Regions from separate parts of the Cupriavidus sp. FW306-1B-F12B genome, predicted to be linked through region 1. Evidence: predicted binding sites of a transcription regulator. Region 1 holds the regulator's gene; the other holds the start of a gene.

Region 1 (7,222 bases):
CCAATCATCTCCTCGCCCGCCGCGCCGGTGGGCTCGCGCAGGATGCCTGTGAAGTTCTTCTGTCCGTTGACGGGCAGGCGCAGCGTCACGCGCACCTCCTCGCCGGCAAAGCGGACATAGTCGGCCAGCTTCTTCAGCGGCCGGTCCAGTCCGGGCGACGAGACCTCGAGGCGTTCATAGTCGACGTTCTCGACCGTGAACACGTGGGTGAGCTGGCGGCTCACCTTTTCACAATCCTCGATGGCAATGCCGGTTTCAGGCTGATCGATATAGACACGCAGCAATCCGGCCGGGGCACGCTCGAGCTCGACCAGCTCATATCCCATGCCGCTTAGGGTGGTTTCGATCAAATCTGCCAGATGCACTGTTATCCCGAGTAATGGCCATCAACACCGTGGCAGGCAAACCCGCCGGTGCCGTCCGGGACGACCCTGCTGCAGCCCTGCCTGTCCGCCATCCCCCGCTCCAGCGGAGAGAACCGAAAAACGGGCGAACCAAAAAAAAATGGGCGCAATGCCCATCATTCGCCCATCCTCGACGAGGATCGCTTTTTGAATAGACTTGAATTATACGCGGATTATGTCGAAAAGGCAAAAGCCAGACATTTCCGTGCACCGAATCCGGCGCCGGCAGGCGTTCAGCCCGCCATGCGCCGCAATCAGCGCTTATCGGTTGCCGCCGCGGTTGCCACCACGGTTGCCGCCGCCACTGCCACTACCGCCGCGCGGGGAACGGTTGCCGCCCGGTTTCGACGCCTTCGGCATCACATTGCCGTTGGCTTCGCCGCCGCCGCGACGCGGCTTGCCCTGACCCTGGCCGCCCAGGCCACCCTGACCGCGCATGCCACCCATGCCGCCCATGCCGGCGCCACCACGCCCCTGGCGTGCGCCAGTGCCGCGCCCGCCGCCCAGGTTGGCCGCGTGCGAGGTCAGCAAGGTGGGCCCGTGGGTGATATAGCCCATCGAGGTCTTCATCGGGTCCGGCTGGCTGCTGCGGCCGCCGCTACCGCCCCGGGCGCCGCCCTGGTCGAAGCGCGGCAGGCCGTCCATGCCCGTGGGCATCGGCATGCCGGCAATCGCGGCTTCGGTGCGCTGCTTGCGCCCGCCTACCTTGGTGGCGCCCTTGGGAGCCTGCTCGCCCTTGCCGGGCACCTTCAGGCCGACACCGGCCATCAGCGCCTTGACGTCATTCGGCTCGACTTCCTGCCAGCGGCCGCGCTTGAGGCCACGCGGCAGCAGGAACTGGCCGTAGCGGGTGCGGATCAGGCGCGACACGGTCAGCCCGACCGCCTCGAACATGCGGCGCACTTCACGGTTGCGGCCTTCGGTCAGGGCCACGTGATACCACTGGTTGACGCCTTCGCCGCCGCCGTCGGCAATACGCAGGAAGTTGGCCTCGCCGTCATCGAGCTTGATGCCATGCAGCAGGCGCTGGCGGTCGGCCTCGGCCAGCTCGCCCAGCGTGCGCACCGCGTACTCGCGCTCCACGCCATAGCGCGGATGCATGAAACGGTTGGCAATGTCACCCGAGGTGGTGAAGATCAGCAGGCCTTCGGTATTGAAGTCCAGGCGGCCCACTGCGACCCACTTGCCGGCCTTGATGCGCGGCAGGCTGTCGAACACGGTCGGACGGCCTTCCGGATCGGACTGGCTGACGATCTCGCCGGCGGGCTTGTGGTACAGCAGCACGCGCGGCGGCTTGGTCGACACCTTGCGGTGGATCAGCTTGCCGTTCACGCGGACCTGGTCCGCCGGCAGGATGCGCTGGCCGATATGGGCCGGCAGGCCGTTGACCGAAACGCGGCCCTGCAGGATCAGTTCTTCCATCTCGCGGCGCGAGCCCAGCCCGCCCTCGGCCAGCACCTTGTGCAGCTTGGGCGCGTCGTCGTCGGCCGACAGCTCGCGCACCGGCTTGGCCTTGGTGCGCGGAATGACGGTGTCTTCGTTGTCGTACTGCTCGGAGATCACGAAGCGGAACAGGTCTTCGCTGCTCGCCGCGGTCTTGTCCCCGCCGCCCTGGCCCTTGCGGGGCGCCTGCGGCTTGCCGCCATCCTTGCGGCGGCCCTGCTGCCGCGCGCCGGTGCCCTGCGCCTCGCCCGGCGCTGCCGCCTTGCCCGAGCGCTGGACCGGCTTGCGCTTGCGGCCGGGCTGCTCGGGCTTGTCGGTGCCTTCGGCCCTGGCCGCGCGGTCCACCTTGTCTGCCTTGCTGGTGCCCTGGCCGCCCTGGCTACCCTGGCCGCCCTCGCCCTGCCCCGTCTTGCGCTTGCCGCGGCCACGCTGGCCAGCGCGCGCACCGCCCGCCGCCTGTGCGGCGCCCGCTTCACCGGCATCGGCCTGGCCGCCGGCGCCTTCGGCGCCCTCGCCGCGGTCCTGTGCCTGGCGGCGCGATGCGACCAGGTTCCTCAGCCCGCGGCGCAGCCCCTTGCGGCGGGGCGCGGCTTCGCTGCCCGATCCGGGTTCTGCGGCGCCGGTGTCGGCGGGTGCGCCCGCATTGCGGGTGTCTTGCTCAACGGAATCAGACAAGATATTCACTATCGGATGTTGCATGTTGTTCAGTTCGGCACGCGCTCGTCGTGCTCGCTCGGGTGCGGCGGGGTGCCGTTGTCCGGCAAATCGCCCCGCGCCCCGTCCGGATTGGGTGCGGCTGGTTCGGTGGAAGCGGCCTCGGCGGCATCGTCGGCTGCAGCTTGCAGCGGTTGCGCGTCAAAGCCATTGGCGCCTTGGTCGACCGGGCCGGTCGTCTCGGCTTCGTTTGCGACGGATGCTTCAGCCACATCCGCTGCGTGCGCGGCGGGGTCGGCAAAAGCCTCTTCGTCGGCGCTGGCCGCCTTGTTTGCAGCCAGGTCTTCAAAATTGATGGCCTGCTGTTCCAGCAGGGTTGCCTGCGCCTGCGCCTGGGCATCTTCCAGCGGCGGCAGCTCATCCAGCGTACGCAGGCCAAGATCGTCCAGGAACGCCTTGGTGGTCGCATACAGCGCCGGCCTGCCCGGCACGTCGCGGTGTCCGATCACCTCGATCCAGCTGCGGTCCTCAAGCTTCTTGATGACTTCCGTGCTGACCGTCACGCCGCGGATTTCCTCGATATCGCCGCGGGTCACCGGCTGCCGGTAGGCAATGATCGCCAGTGTTTCCATCACCGCGCGCGAATATTTTGGCGGCTTTTCAGGATTCAGCCGATCCAGGTATTCACGCATTTCCGGCCGGCTCTGGAAGCGCCAGCCGCTGGCCAGCGCCACCAGTTCCACGCCGCGCGGCCGCCAGTCCTGGCGCAGTTCATCAAGCAGCACGCGGATGGTGTCTGCGCCGACGTCGTCGTCAAACAGCCGCCGCAGATCATTGACGCGCAGCGGTTCCTGCGCGCAGATCAGCGCCGTCTCGAGGACGATCTTCGCCTCTTGGGTATTCATGTTGATGGTGTGCAGCCTGTCTTTGCACCTGCTCCCGGACGGATCCGGGGCACCGGAGATTTTGGATACAGCGGTGCGAAAGCCACCGCCATCTCATTGCGCAGCTAGCCGGATACCTGCTGCATCCAAGCCGTGCACTTCCCTATCTTTGCATCGAGTTGCCGGGCGTTCCGGCAGGAGATCGTTCGCATGCCGTTATGGGCCAGCCAGCGAACCTCTTGCGTAGCGCGTCCGCACATATCGGACGTCGCTGTCAGCGAACTGAAGGCCTCGGACGCAAGAAAAACGGGTATCGGGAGCAAGGCCGGCATCGCCAACACCGCAGTGCCAGCCGGACTTTTGAACCAGATCTTTTGAACCGGATGGACTTTGGGGACGGGACGGGCATCGAAAACCTTCCGCTTCCCCTGCCCTGAACTCGCCTTCTGGTATGAAGGCCGCCTGGCGCTGCTCGCCCGCTGCTTACCGCGGCTCACAAGACGCCGCGCGATACCGCAATGTTGGCGATTGTATGGCATTCCCGCCCCCGCCTGCAACCATCATCCGTTGCCCGCGCGGCGCCGGCGCCTCAGAACACCAGGCAGAATCCATGCTCGGCCAGCGAATGTGGCAACAGCACCGCTCGCGCAATGCCAAGGCCGCCGAACGCCATCACCGCCAGGCCGGCACCCAGGCGCACGCCGGGACGTCGCGACAGCGTACGCAAATAGCCCGACAGGCCGGAGAGCACCAGCAGGTTAGGCAGTGTGCCGAGCCCGAACACGCCCATCACGAGTGCGCCGGACGCCGCATTTCCCGCCAGCAGCGCCAGCGTGAGCGCCCCATAGACCATGCCGCACGGCACCAGTCCCCACGCCAGGCCCACGCCATATCGCCGCGCCAGGCCGCCGCGTGCGCGCACAAACGACGGCATGCCGCGTGCCACGCCAGCCAGCCGGCGCGCCACCGTTGCGCCGGCACGCGCCGCCAGCCGCTCCAGCCAGTCGACGGTAAAAGTGTTGCCGCGCAGCAACCGCCAGCCCGACCATAGCAGCATGACGCTGCCTGCGCCGAACAGCCAGCGCTGCACCGGCAGATAGTCCTGCTTCCACGCCGAAGCACCGACCGCGCCCAGCGCGGCCCCAAGCAGCATATAGGTCGAGATCCGGCCCAGGTGCATTATCAGCAACTCGCCCAGCCAGGCGGCACGGCTGGGCACAAGACTGATCGTGGCCGCCGCCCCGCGGCGTTGCTCCACGGCCAGCGCCACGCCGCCGCACATGGCAGCGCAGTGGACCCCGCCCAGCAAAGCCAGCAGAAAAACGCTGATCAGTACGCCAAATGTCAATTCTCACTCCCTACCACATCACATCGCACGGTAAAATGTCCTTATCGCGCCCTCGCTGCCATTTCTAGCAGGTTCCAATTGCTCACCTCCATTCCCATTACCGAGATGTCACCCCGCTGCTCCACCTGTGCGATGGGGCAGCTGTGCCTTCCGGTCGGCATGTCGCAGCAAGACCTTGCCAAGATGGACACGCTGGTTCAGGAACGCATCCGTGTGCACAAGGGTGAAACCCTGTATCGCATGGGCGATCCGCTCACCGCGGTCTATGCCGTGCGCTTTGGCACGCTCAAGACCCACGTCACCACTGAAGACGGCCGCTCGCAGATTACCGGCTTCCACCTGCCCGGCGAAATTGTCGGTCTCGACGGGCTGGGCGAGATGCAGCATGCCTCCGATGCCGCCGCGCTGGAGGACACCGAAGTCTGCGTGGTCCGCATGAGCGAGTTGCAATCGCTGTCGGCAGACCTGCCGTCGCTGCAGCAGCAGTTCCTGCGCCTGATGGGCAAGGAAATCACGCATGACCAACTGATGCTGGTCACGCTGGGCTCGATGCGCGCCGAGGAACGCCTTGCCGCCTTCCTGATCAACCTCTCTGAGCGCCTGTCGGCGCGCGGCTATTCGGCGTCCGAGTTCGTGATGCGCATGAGCCGCGAAGAGATCGGCAGCTACCTGGGCCTGAAGCTCGAAACCGTCAGCCGCCTGTTCTCTCGCTTTGCCGAAGCCGGCCTGATCCAGATTCGCCAGCGCCACGTCAAGCTCGTGGACATCGACGGCATCAAGCAACTCTACAGCCGCTCCTGCTAAGCGGCCAAGGCGCTGTCATGGCCGCATCCGGCCATGACAGCGCAGGCCTCACGGCAGCCCGCTTACTCCAGTTCGTCGGTATCGCTGAGCCGCGTCGGCATGGTGTAGAGCGTCAGTCCGCTGGACAACGCGCAGAACACCCAGGCCATCAGGAAGCCGATGGTGTAGACCGATTCGCGGGACGCTTCGATCGGCTGGCCGAAGAAGCTCAGGTCACCGGGATCCACCACCGAAAACACCGTCGCGGTCGCAAACCCAGCCATCAGGAACGCCGGCCAGAGTACCCACATCAGCCAGCGCAACCTCATGGCTGCCTCACAGCGGCAGCCTTGGGCGGCGCGGCGTCGACCTTCTCGACCACCAGGCCATGGCGCGTTGCACCCTGCACCGGCATGTCCGGATGCGCGGATGCCAGCCAGATTGTCACGCCGCACGCCACCATCGCCACCAGCGGGCCGCTCATCAACAGCCACGGCCACGGCTCCTTCCACCACGGATTGCCTTGCTGACTCATCTTGTCCCCCTTCATCTTGACGACTAGCTTCACAAATCGCGCGGCACGATGAAACTGGTGGATTGCCGGATTTCGGCATGCCCCCGCTCCGTGCCTTCGCTCGTCACTGTCACGTTGATCTTGTGCGTGCCCTGCGCCGCGGCCTCGATCGGCACGCGGATCCGGATCGGCAGCAACCGGTTGGACGTCGGCGCCAGCGATTCGGCCTGCTTGTCGTATTCCACCGTCAGGTTCTTCAATTCGTCGCTGTCGGCGCGCACGCTGATCTGCATCGGCGCTTCGGTGGTGTTGATCAGCTGCAGGCGATAGACATTCTCGATCCAGCGGCCTTCCACTTCACGGCCGAGCGCACCACGGTCGCGGATGATGTCGACCTTCAGCGGCGTGCGCAGCGCGATCGAAGCCATGAACCCGGCCAGCAGTGCCACCCAGATCACGGAATAGATAACGACGCGCGGGCGCAGCAGGCGCTTGCGCGATGCCGCCGCGGACAAGCCCTTGCGCATCGCGTTTTCCGAGGTGTACCGGATCAGGCCGCGCGGATATGCCATCTTGTCCATGACCTGGTCGCAGGCGTCGATGCAGGCGCCGCAGCCGATGCACTCGTACTGCAGGCCGTCGCGGATATCGATGCCCGTCGGGCACACCTGCACGCAGATGCTGCAGTTGACGCAGTCGCCAAGCCCCGCCTTGTGGTGGTCGGTCTTGCGCGACCGGCTGCCGCGCGGCTCGCCGCGGCCGACGTCGTAGGTCACGACATAGGTATCGCGATCCACCATCACGCTCTGGAAGCGCGCATACGGGCACATGTACTTGCACACCTGCTCGCGCATGAAGCCCGCATTGCCCCAGGTGGCGAACGCGTAGAACAGCATCCAGAACGACTGCCACGGCCCCAGCGACAGGCTGAGCACCTCGCCGCCCAGTTCGCGGATCGGTGCGAAATAGCCGATGAAGGTAAAGCCGGTCCAGAGCGCAATCAGCACCCACAGGAAGTGCTTGGTCGCCTTGAGACGGAACTTGCGCAGGCTCCACGGATCGCCGTCGAGCCGGATGCGGGCGATGCGGTCGCCTTCGACCCGCCGCTCGATCCACATGAAGATCTCGGTGTAGACCGTCTGCGGACAGGCATAGCCGCAGAACAGCCGCCCCGCGATCGCCGTGAACAGGA
Region 2 (7,222 bases), on a different contig from region 1:
TCGCGGAACAGATCCGCCGCACTCCCAAGGCCGAACTGCATGTGCATATCGAAGGCACGCTTGAGCCGGAACTGATCTTCCGGCTGGCGCAGCGCAACCAGGTGGCGCTGCCCTATCCCAGCGTCGAGGCGCTGCGCGCCGCCTACGCCTTCACCGACCTGCAGTCGTTCCTGGACATCTACTACGCCGGCGCCAGCGTGTTGCTGACCGAGGAAGATTTCTTCGACATGACCATGGACTACGTCAAGCGCGCCGTCGCCGACAACGTCCGCCACGCCGAGATCTTTTTCGATCCGCAGACCCATACCGCGCGCGGCGTGCCGATCGGCGTGGTGATCGACGGCATCGCCGATGCCCTGGCCCAGGCGCGCACCGAATATGACTTCTCCAGCAGCCTGATCCTGTGCTTCCTGCGCCATCTGCCGGAGGAAGACGCCTTCGCCACGCTGGAAGCGGCGCTGCCCTACCGCGACCGCTTTGTCGGCGTGGGCCTGGATTCGTCCGAGCAAGGCAACCCGCCCGAGAAGTTCGCGCGCGTGTTCGCCAGGGCGCGCGAGCTGGGCCTGCACCTGGTGGCCCACGCGGGCGAGGAAGGTCCGGCGCAATACGTCACCGACGCCCTCGACATCCTCAAGGCGCAGCGTATCGACCACGGCGTGCGCGCCATCGACGATCCGGCACTGGTGGAACGCCTGGCGCGCGAGCGCGTGGCGCTGACCGTGTGCCCGCTGTCCAACGTCAAGCTCAAGGTCTACCCGGACCTGCGCGACCACCCGCTCAAGCGCATGCTCGATGCCGGCGTGGTGATCACGCTGCATTCGGACGATCCGGCCTACTTCGGCGGCTATATGAACGCCAACTGGGAAGCCACCTTCGAGGCGCTGCCGCTGGACGCGGCCGATGCCCACAAGCTTGCCCGCAACAGCTTTGAAGCGGCCTTCCTGCCTGCCATGCAGAAGGCCGAATTCCTGGCGGAAGTCGACCACTTCTGGTCGAGCCCGCCCAAGTCCCCGCCCGCAACGGCCCCAGCGGCCTGAGCGCGGCGCATGCCAATAGCCCGGCCCGCTGCTTGAACCATGCCGTTCCGCGCGGGCCGGCCACAAGAGACAAACCATGACGACCAACCCCAAGACTGACTCCCTCACCCGTGCCATTCGCGGCCGCGTGCTGCATTTCCTGCGCGATCCGCAATTCCATGAGGATGCGTATCAGTATTGGGACGACGGGGTGCTGATCGTCACCAACGGGCGCATCGCCGCCGCCGGCGACCATACGCAGCTGGCTGCGCGCATTCCGGCTGATGCCGAGATCGTCGACCACCGCGGCAAGCTGATCGTGCCCGGCTTTATCGACACCCACGTGCACTACCCGCAGACCGACATGATCGCGTCGCCGTCGCCGGGCCTGCTGCACTGGCTCGACACCTACACCTTCCCCGAAGAGCGCCGCTTTGCCGACCCCGACTACGCGCGCGGCGTGGCCGGCTTCTTCACCGAGGAACTGCTGCGCAACGGCACCACCAGCGCGGTGGTCTGGAGCACGGTGCACAAGGCCTCGGCCGAGGCTCTCTTTGCCGAAAGCGAGGCGCGCAACCTGCGCATGGTCACGGGCAAGGTGATGATGGACCGCAACTGCCCGGAATTCCTGCGCGATACGGCCGAGACCGGCGCCCGGGACTCCGCCGACCTGCTCTCGCGCTGGCATAACAAGGGGCGCCTGGCCTACGCCATCACTCCGCGCTTTGCCCCGACCTCGACCGAGGCGCAGCTGGCCGCCTGCGGCGAGCTGGCGCGCGCCTATCCGGACGCCTTTATCCAGACCCACGTGGCCGAGAACCGCGACGAGGTCAAATGGGTGGCCGAGCTGTTCCCGGACGCGCGCAGCTACCTGGACGTGTACGACCGCTACGGCCTGCTGCGCCCGGGCGCGATGTATGGCCACGCCATCTACCTGGACCAGGACGACCGCCGGCGCCTGGCCGACAGCGGCGCCGCAGTGGCGCATTGCCCCACCTCCAACCTGTTCCTGGGCAGCGGCTTCTATGACTTCCACCAGTCCGACGCCAACCGCCTGAACGTGACGCTGGCCACCGACGTCGGCGGCGGCACCTCGTTCTCGATGTTCCGCACCATGAACGCGGCGCACAAGGTGGCGCGCATGGGCGGCTACTACCTGACCGCGCTGCGCATGTTCTACCTGGCCACCCGCGCCGCGGCCGAGGCGCTGGGCTGGACCGACCGCGTCGGCAACTTCAGCGTTGGCTGCGAGGCCGACTTCATCGTGCTGGACCCCAAGGCCACGCCGCTGATCGCGCGCCGCAGCAACCGCTCGGAAACGCTGGAAGAAGAGCTGTTCGCCTTTGCCATGCTGGGCGACGACCGCGTCATCGACAGCGTCTATGTGATGGGCGAGGCCGCCCACGTGCCGGCCGCCTGATCCGTCACCTGGCCAGCAGCCGCCCGCCGCCATGCGGCGGGCGCGCGTTTACCGCTTCGCCCCCGCCTCCGGCTTGACGACCGTCAAGGCCGCCTTCGACAAAGCCTTCTAACCTTGCGGTTCCGCCGCGGCCGTCTGCGTGCCGTGCGCCCCATACCCATCCGACCGCAATCAGAAGGTTCCGCATGACCGCTTCCCAATCCGCCGCTCACGCCCCTGAGCGCGCCAGTGGCCCGCATGGCGTGCCCCATGCCGCGCGCAAGGGCGCGCCCAACCACGCCCCGCTGCCGGAGCCGATCGCGCCGGACGCCCCGCTGCCCTCGCGCAAGATCATCCGCGGCTGGTTGATCCCGCTGGGCCAGCGCAGCACGCCGCGCGCACTGCTGTTGTTCGCCTTCGACTACTTGCTGTTCGGCGCCGTGTTGGCCGGCGTGGTGCTGGCGCAGCACTGGGCCGCCAAGCTGGCGCTGGGCGTGCTGGCCGGGCTGATCATCGCGCGCCTGTTTATCATCGGCCACGATGCCTGCCACCAGAGCCTGACCCCGCGCCGCGGCCTGAACAAGTGGCTGGGACGGCTCACCTTCCTGCCCTCGCTGACGCCGTACAGCCTGTGGGAAGTCGGCCACAACGTGGTGCACCATGGCTATACCAACCTGAAGGGCTTCGACTTCGTCTGGGCGCCCTACTCACTGGAAGAATTCAACGCGCTGCCGCGCTGGCGCCGCGTGATGGAGCGCATCTACCGCACCGGCTTCGGCCCGGGCCTGTACTACCTGGTGGAAATCTGGTGGTGCAAGATGTTCTTCCCCAGCAAGCGCCAGATGGCTACGCGCCGCCCGATCTTCACCGGCGACTGTGTGCTGGTAGCCGCCTTCGGGCTGGCCTGGATCGGCGCGCTGGCGGGCCTGGCGCTGGCCACGGAGCAGTCGGTGTGGTTGCTGATCGGCGCGGGCTTTGTGCTGCCATTCCTGGTCTGGAACGTCACCGTCGGCTTCGTGCTGTATGTGCACCACACCCACACCAGCGTCGCCTGGTATGACACCAAGGCCATGTGGGCCAAGGCACAGCCCTTTGTCTCGACCACCGTGCACCTGCGCTTCCGCCACGGCATCGGCGCGGCGCTGCACCACATCATGGAACACACCGCGCACCACGTCGACATGAGCGTGCCGCTGTACCGCCTCAAGCGCGCCCAGGCACTGCTGGAGCACGCGCTGCCGGGCCGCATCATCATCGAGAACTTCTCCTGGCGCTGGTATTTCGATACCGCGCGCCGCTGCAAGCTCTATGACTTCAAGGCCCTGTGCTGGACCGATTTCCGCGGCCGCCAGACCAGCGACAACGCGCCTGTACCCGTCTGAGGGGTCAGGCCTTGTGGCGGGGGCAGGTGGACGCCTGCCCCCGCCGCCGCTATAATTGCCGCTTCCATTGGGGAGTAGCCGCCCTGCTCTCACCGCGCCGCGCAATGCGGACTCCGGGGGACAGGGGCGTACGTCAACAGACTTGACCGCTTGCGGTTATGGCGTGCGCAGCTCCGGACCCGCCCGGCCGTACTGATACGGACCCTGCAGCGTCCAGCCTGGCGAGACCGATGACCATACCTTTCTGGCCGGGCCGGGAAAGGTGTGCGTCATTGGCATCTCGCGATGCATTGCGGCCCGGTTACCCCACAACACCAATATGGAAGCCTTCCTCGTCTCCACAGGCATCGTCGCCCTCGCTGAAATGGGCGACAAGACGCAATTGCTGTCGCTGGTGCTGGCCGCGCGCTACCGCAAGCCCGTTCCCATCATCGTTGGCATCCTGATCGCCACGCTGTTCAACCACGGCTTTGCCGGTGCGCTCGGCGGCTGGATCACGCATGTGCTGGGCGAAAGCCTGCTGCGCTGGATCCTGGGCCTGGGCTTTATCGCGATGGCGGCATGGATGCTGATCCCCGACAAGCTCGACGACGCCGAACAGGCCAGGCCGGTCAAGGGCGCCCTTGGCATCCTCGGCACCACCATCGTGGCCTTCTTCTTTGCCGAGATGGGCGACAAGACCCAGATCGCCACCGTGGCGCTGGCCGCGCGCTTCAGCGATGCGGTGATTGCCGTGGTGGCCGGCACCACCTTCGGCATGATGGTCGCCAATGCGCCGGCGGTCCTGCTTGGCGACAAGTTTGCCAACAAGATGCCGATCGGACTGGTGCACAAGATCGCGGCGGGGATCTTCCTGGTGCTGGGGGTGCTGGCGTTGCTGAATATCGGCGGATAAGTCGCCGAAAAAAACGGGGCACAAGGCCCCGTTCAAACCCTCGCCGGTCCGGTACTGATGGTTGCCAACTGCACAACCCTCCGGACCGTCGATCACCGATGCTCGGATTTCGCGGGCCGGCGGCACGCGCCGGCCCTGATGCTTTTCAGATCAAGCCACCCTCAGTTGGTGGTCTTGGCACCGCCTTCGAACCACTGGCCCAGCAGGGCGCGTTCGTCGTCGGTGATCTGCGTCACGTTGCCCAGCGGCATCGCCTTCTGCTGCACGGCCTGCTGGTAGATCAGCTGCGCGTGGGCCTTGATGTCTTCCGCGGTATCGAGCTTGATGCCCTTGGCTGCGGTCGGCATCATCTTCGGCTGCTCGGCGTGGCACTGCACGCAGCGTGCGTTCATCACTTCCTGCACCTTGGCAAAGCTGACGGCGGTGGCGGCTTCACCACCTTCTGCCTTGGCCACGGCCGGGCGCGGTTGCGGCGCGATCAGCACGGCGACCACGGCCAGCACGGCAACGCCGGCTGCGGGCCAGGCCACGTTGATCTTGCCCTTGTGCTTGAGGATGAAGAACTGGCGGATCAGCACACCGGCGAGCATGATCAGGATCAGCGCGGCCCAGTTGTACTTGTAGCTGTAGGTCATGCTGTAGTGGTTCGACAGCATCGCGAACAGCACCGGCAGCGTGAAGTACGTGTTGTGCACGCTGCGCTGCTTGGCGTTCTTGCCATGGACCGGATCGACCGGCTGGCCCGCGCGCAGCGCGGCAACCACCTTGCGCTGGCCCGGGATGATCCACACCAGCACGTTGGCGCTCATGATGGTGGCGATCATCGCACCGGTCAGCAGGAACGCCGCACGGCCCGAGAACAGGTGGCACGCCACGTAGGCAGCCACGGCCACGTAGATCGCCACCAGCACGCCCACGGTCTTGTCGCTCTTGCCGAACACGCGGCAGATCACGTCATAGACCACCCAGCCCGCGGCCAGGTAGGACAGCGCCAGGCCGACCGCCGCGCCGGGCGACATGTCGTAGACGTTCTTGTCGATCAGGAACGTGCTGGCGTTGAACAGGTACAGCACCACCAGCAGGCCGAAGCCGGTCATCCAGGTGGAATACGACTCCCAGTAGAACCAGTGCAGGTTCTCAGGCAGCGTCTTGGGTGCGGTCAGGTATTTCTGCGGGTTGTAGAAACCGCCGCCGTGCACTGCCCACAGCTCGCCGCCGACACCCTTCTCCTGCAGGTCAGGATCGGTGGGACGGGTCAGGCTGTTGTCGAGCCAGACGAAATAGAACGAGGAGCCGATCCACGCGATCGCCGTGATGACGTGCACCCAGCGCAGCAGCAGATTGGCCCAGTCGAGAATGTAGCCTTCCATGTCTTGTCTCCTGTTTCCCTATGCCACCGCTTCAGCTGCCGCGGTAGGTCGAGTACGACCAGGGCGAGACCAGGAGGGGCACGTGGTAGTGCGCGTTGACATCGGCAATGCCGAAGCGCAGGGGCACCACGTCCAGGAAAGCCGGCTCGGGCAGCTGCGTGCCTTGCGCGCGGAAGTAGTCGCCCGCGGCGAATTCCAGCTCGTACACGCCAACGGCGAAGTCCGCGCCTTCCAGCAGCGGCTGGTCGCAACGGCCGTCGTGGTTCGTCACGACTGTCTTCAGGGTTTCGCGACGATTGTCGACAATCTTATGAAGAGTAACCGACATGCCCTTGCCGGGCGTGCCGGCAGCGGTGTCAAGTACGTGTGTGGTCAAGCGTCCCATCGTGTTTTTCCTTAGGCGATTGGGTTGTGAGGGGCGCCGCTGCCTTCACTAGCACCATTTGTGGGAATGGTGCCCGCTCGGTACGTCTGGTAACGCATCCCGGCGCTGGGTGGTGCGTGGCGACAATGCGCCTGCACTACCCGGTTGGCAATTCAGGGATTTCCCTGAGTTGTCGAAAACCTGAGTCGGTTTTGTTGACAATATTGAAGCAGTAACCAAATAATTGTCAACAATTTTTGGATCACCGCTGCCTGATGTCCAGGATTTGCGGTGCCCTGCCTGACTGCTGGTGCCACGATGTCCAAGAGCCTGAAGCTGATTGCCGCCAACGCCGAAACCAAGGCCGACGCCGAGCTGACCGAGATCCAAGCGGGCAAGCCCGCCAAGCCCGCACGCAAGGGCTCGGTCGAAGAGCGCATGTATCACGAGATCTACGACGCGATCATGGAGCACCGGCTGCCGCCGCGCACCAAGCTGACCGAGCATTCCCTTTGCGAGATCTATGCCACCGCGCGGCACACGGTGCGCAAGGTGCTGTCGCACCTGGCAGCCGACGGCATGGTCGATCTCGAACCCAACCGCGGCGCCTTTATCGCCAGCCCCTCCACCGACGAAGCGCACGACATGTTCGAGCTGCGCCAGATGCTGGAACGCGCGGTGCTGGAAAAGCTTGCCGGCATGCCCGACGTCAAGGCCGTGATCGCGCCGCTGCGCCAGATGGTGGCCAGCGAGCGCCAGGCGTTCCTCACGCATGACCGGCCCAAATGGATCCGCC

What was found. The regulator FNR, encoded in region 1, switches genes on or off when oxygen is low (the NO sensors DNR and NnrR bind a similar motif). The targets are predictions, from matches to a motif close to TTGATNNNNATCAA.
Region 2: AC3WLE_RS13210 (fatty acid desaturase) is a predicted target of FNR. The motif match lies at 2,510-2,523, and genes of this name have one in related genera.

Annotation. Positions count from the first base shown of each region.
Region 1 covers NZ_JBYSXC010000018.1:85,735-92,956, forward strand. Annotated here, with positions in the region: gene rimP (ribosome maturation factor RimP) at 1-365, opposite strand, end outside; gene rluB (23S rRNA pseudouridine(2605) synthase RluB) at 666-2,546, opposite strand; gene scpB (SMC-Scp complex subunit ScpB) at 2,552-3,406, opposite strand; gene AC3WLE_RS26150 (sulfite exporter TauE/SafE family protein) at 3,975-4,733, opposite strand; gene fnr (fumarate/nitrate reduction transcriptional regulator Fnr) at 4,812-5,537, shown strand; gene AC3WLE_RS26160 (hypothetical protein) at 5,600-5,845, opposite strand; gene AC3WLE_RS26165 (hypothetical protein) at 5,842-6,051, opposite strand; gene ccoG (cytochrome c oxidase accessory protein CcoG) at 6,081-7,222, opposite strand, start outside.
Region 2 covers NZ_JBYSXC010000006.1:266,178-273,399, reverse strand. Annotated here, with positions in the region: gene AC3WLE_RS13220 (adenosine deaminase) at 1-1,037, shown strand, start outside; gene guaD (guanine deaminase) at 1,114-2,436, shown strand; gene AC3WLE_RS13210 (fatty acid desaturase) at 2,622-3,797, shown strand; yybP-ykoY riboswitch at 3,847-4,052, shown strand; gene AC3WLE_RS13205 (TMEM165/GDT1 family protein) at 4,117-4,692, shown strand; gene AC3WLE_RS13200 (urate hydroxylase PuuD) at 4,854-6,062, opposite strand; gene uraH (hydroxyisourate hydrolase) at 6,094-6,447, opposite strand; gene AC3WLE_RS13190 (GntR family transcriptional regulator) at 6,745-7,222, shown strand, end outside.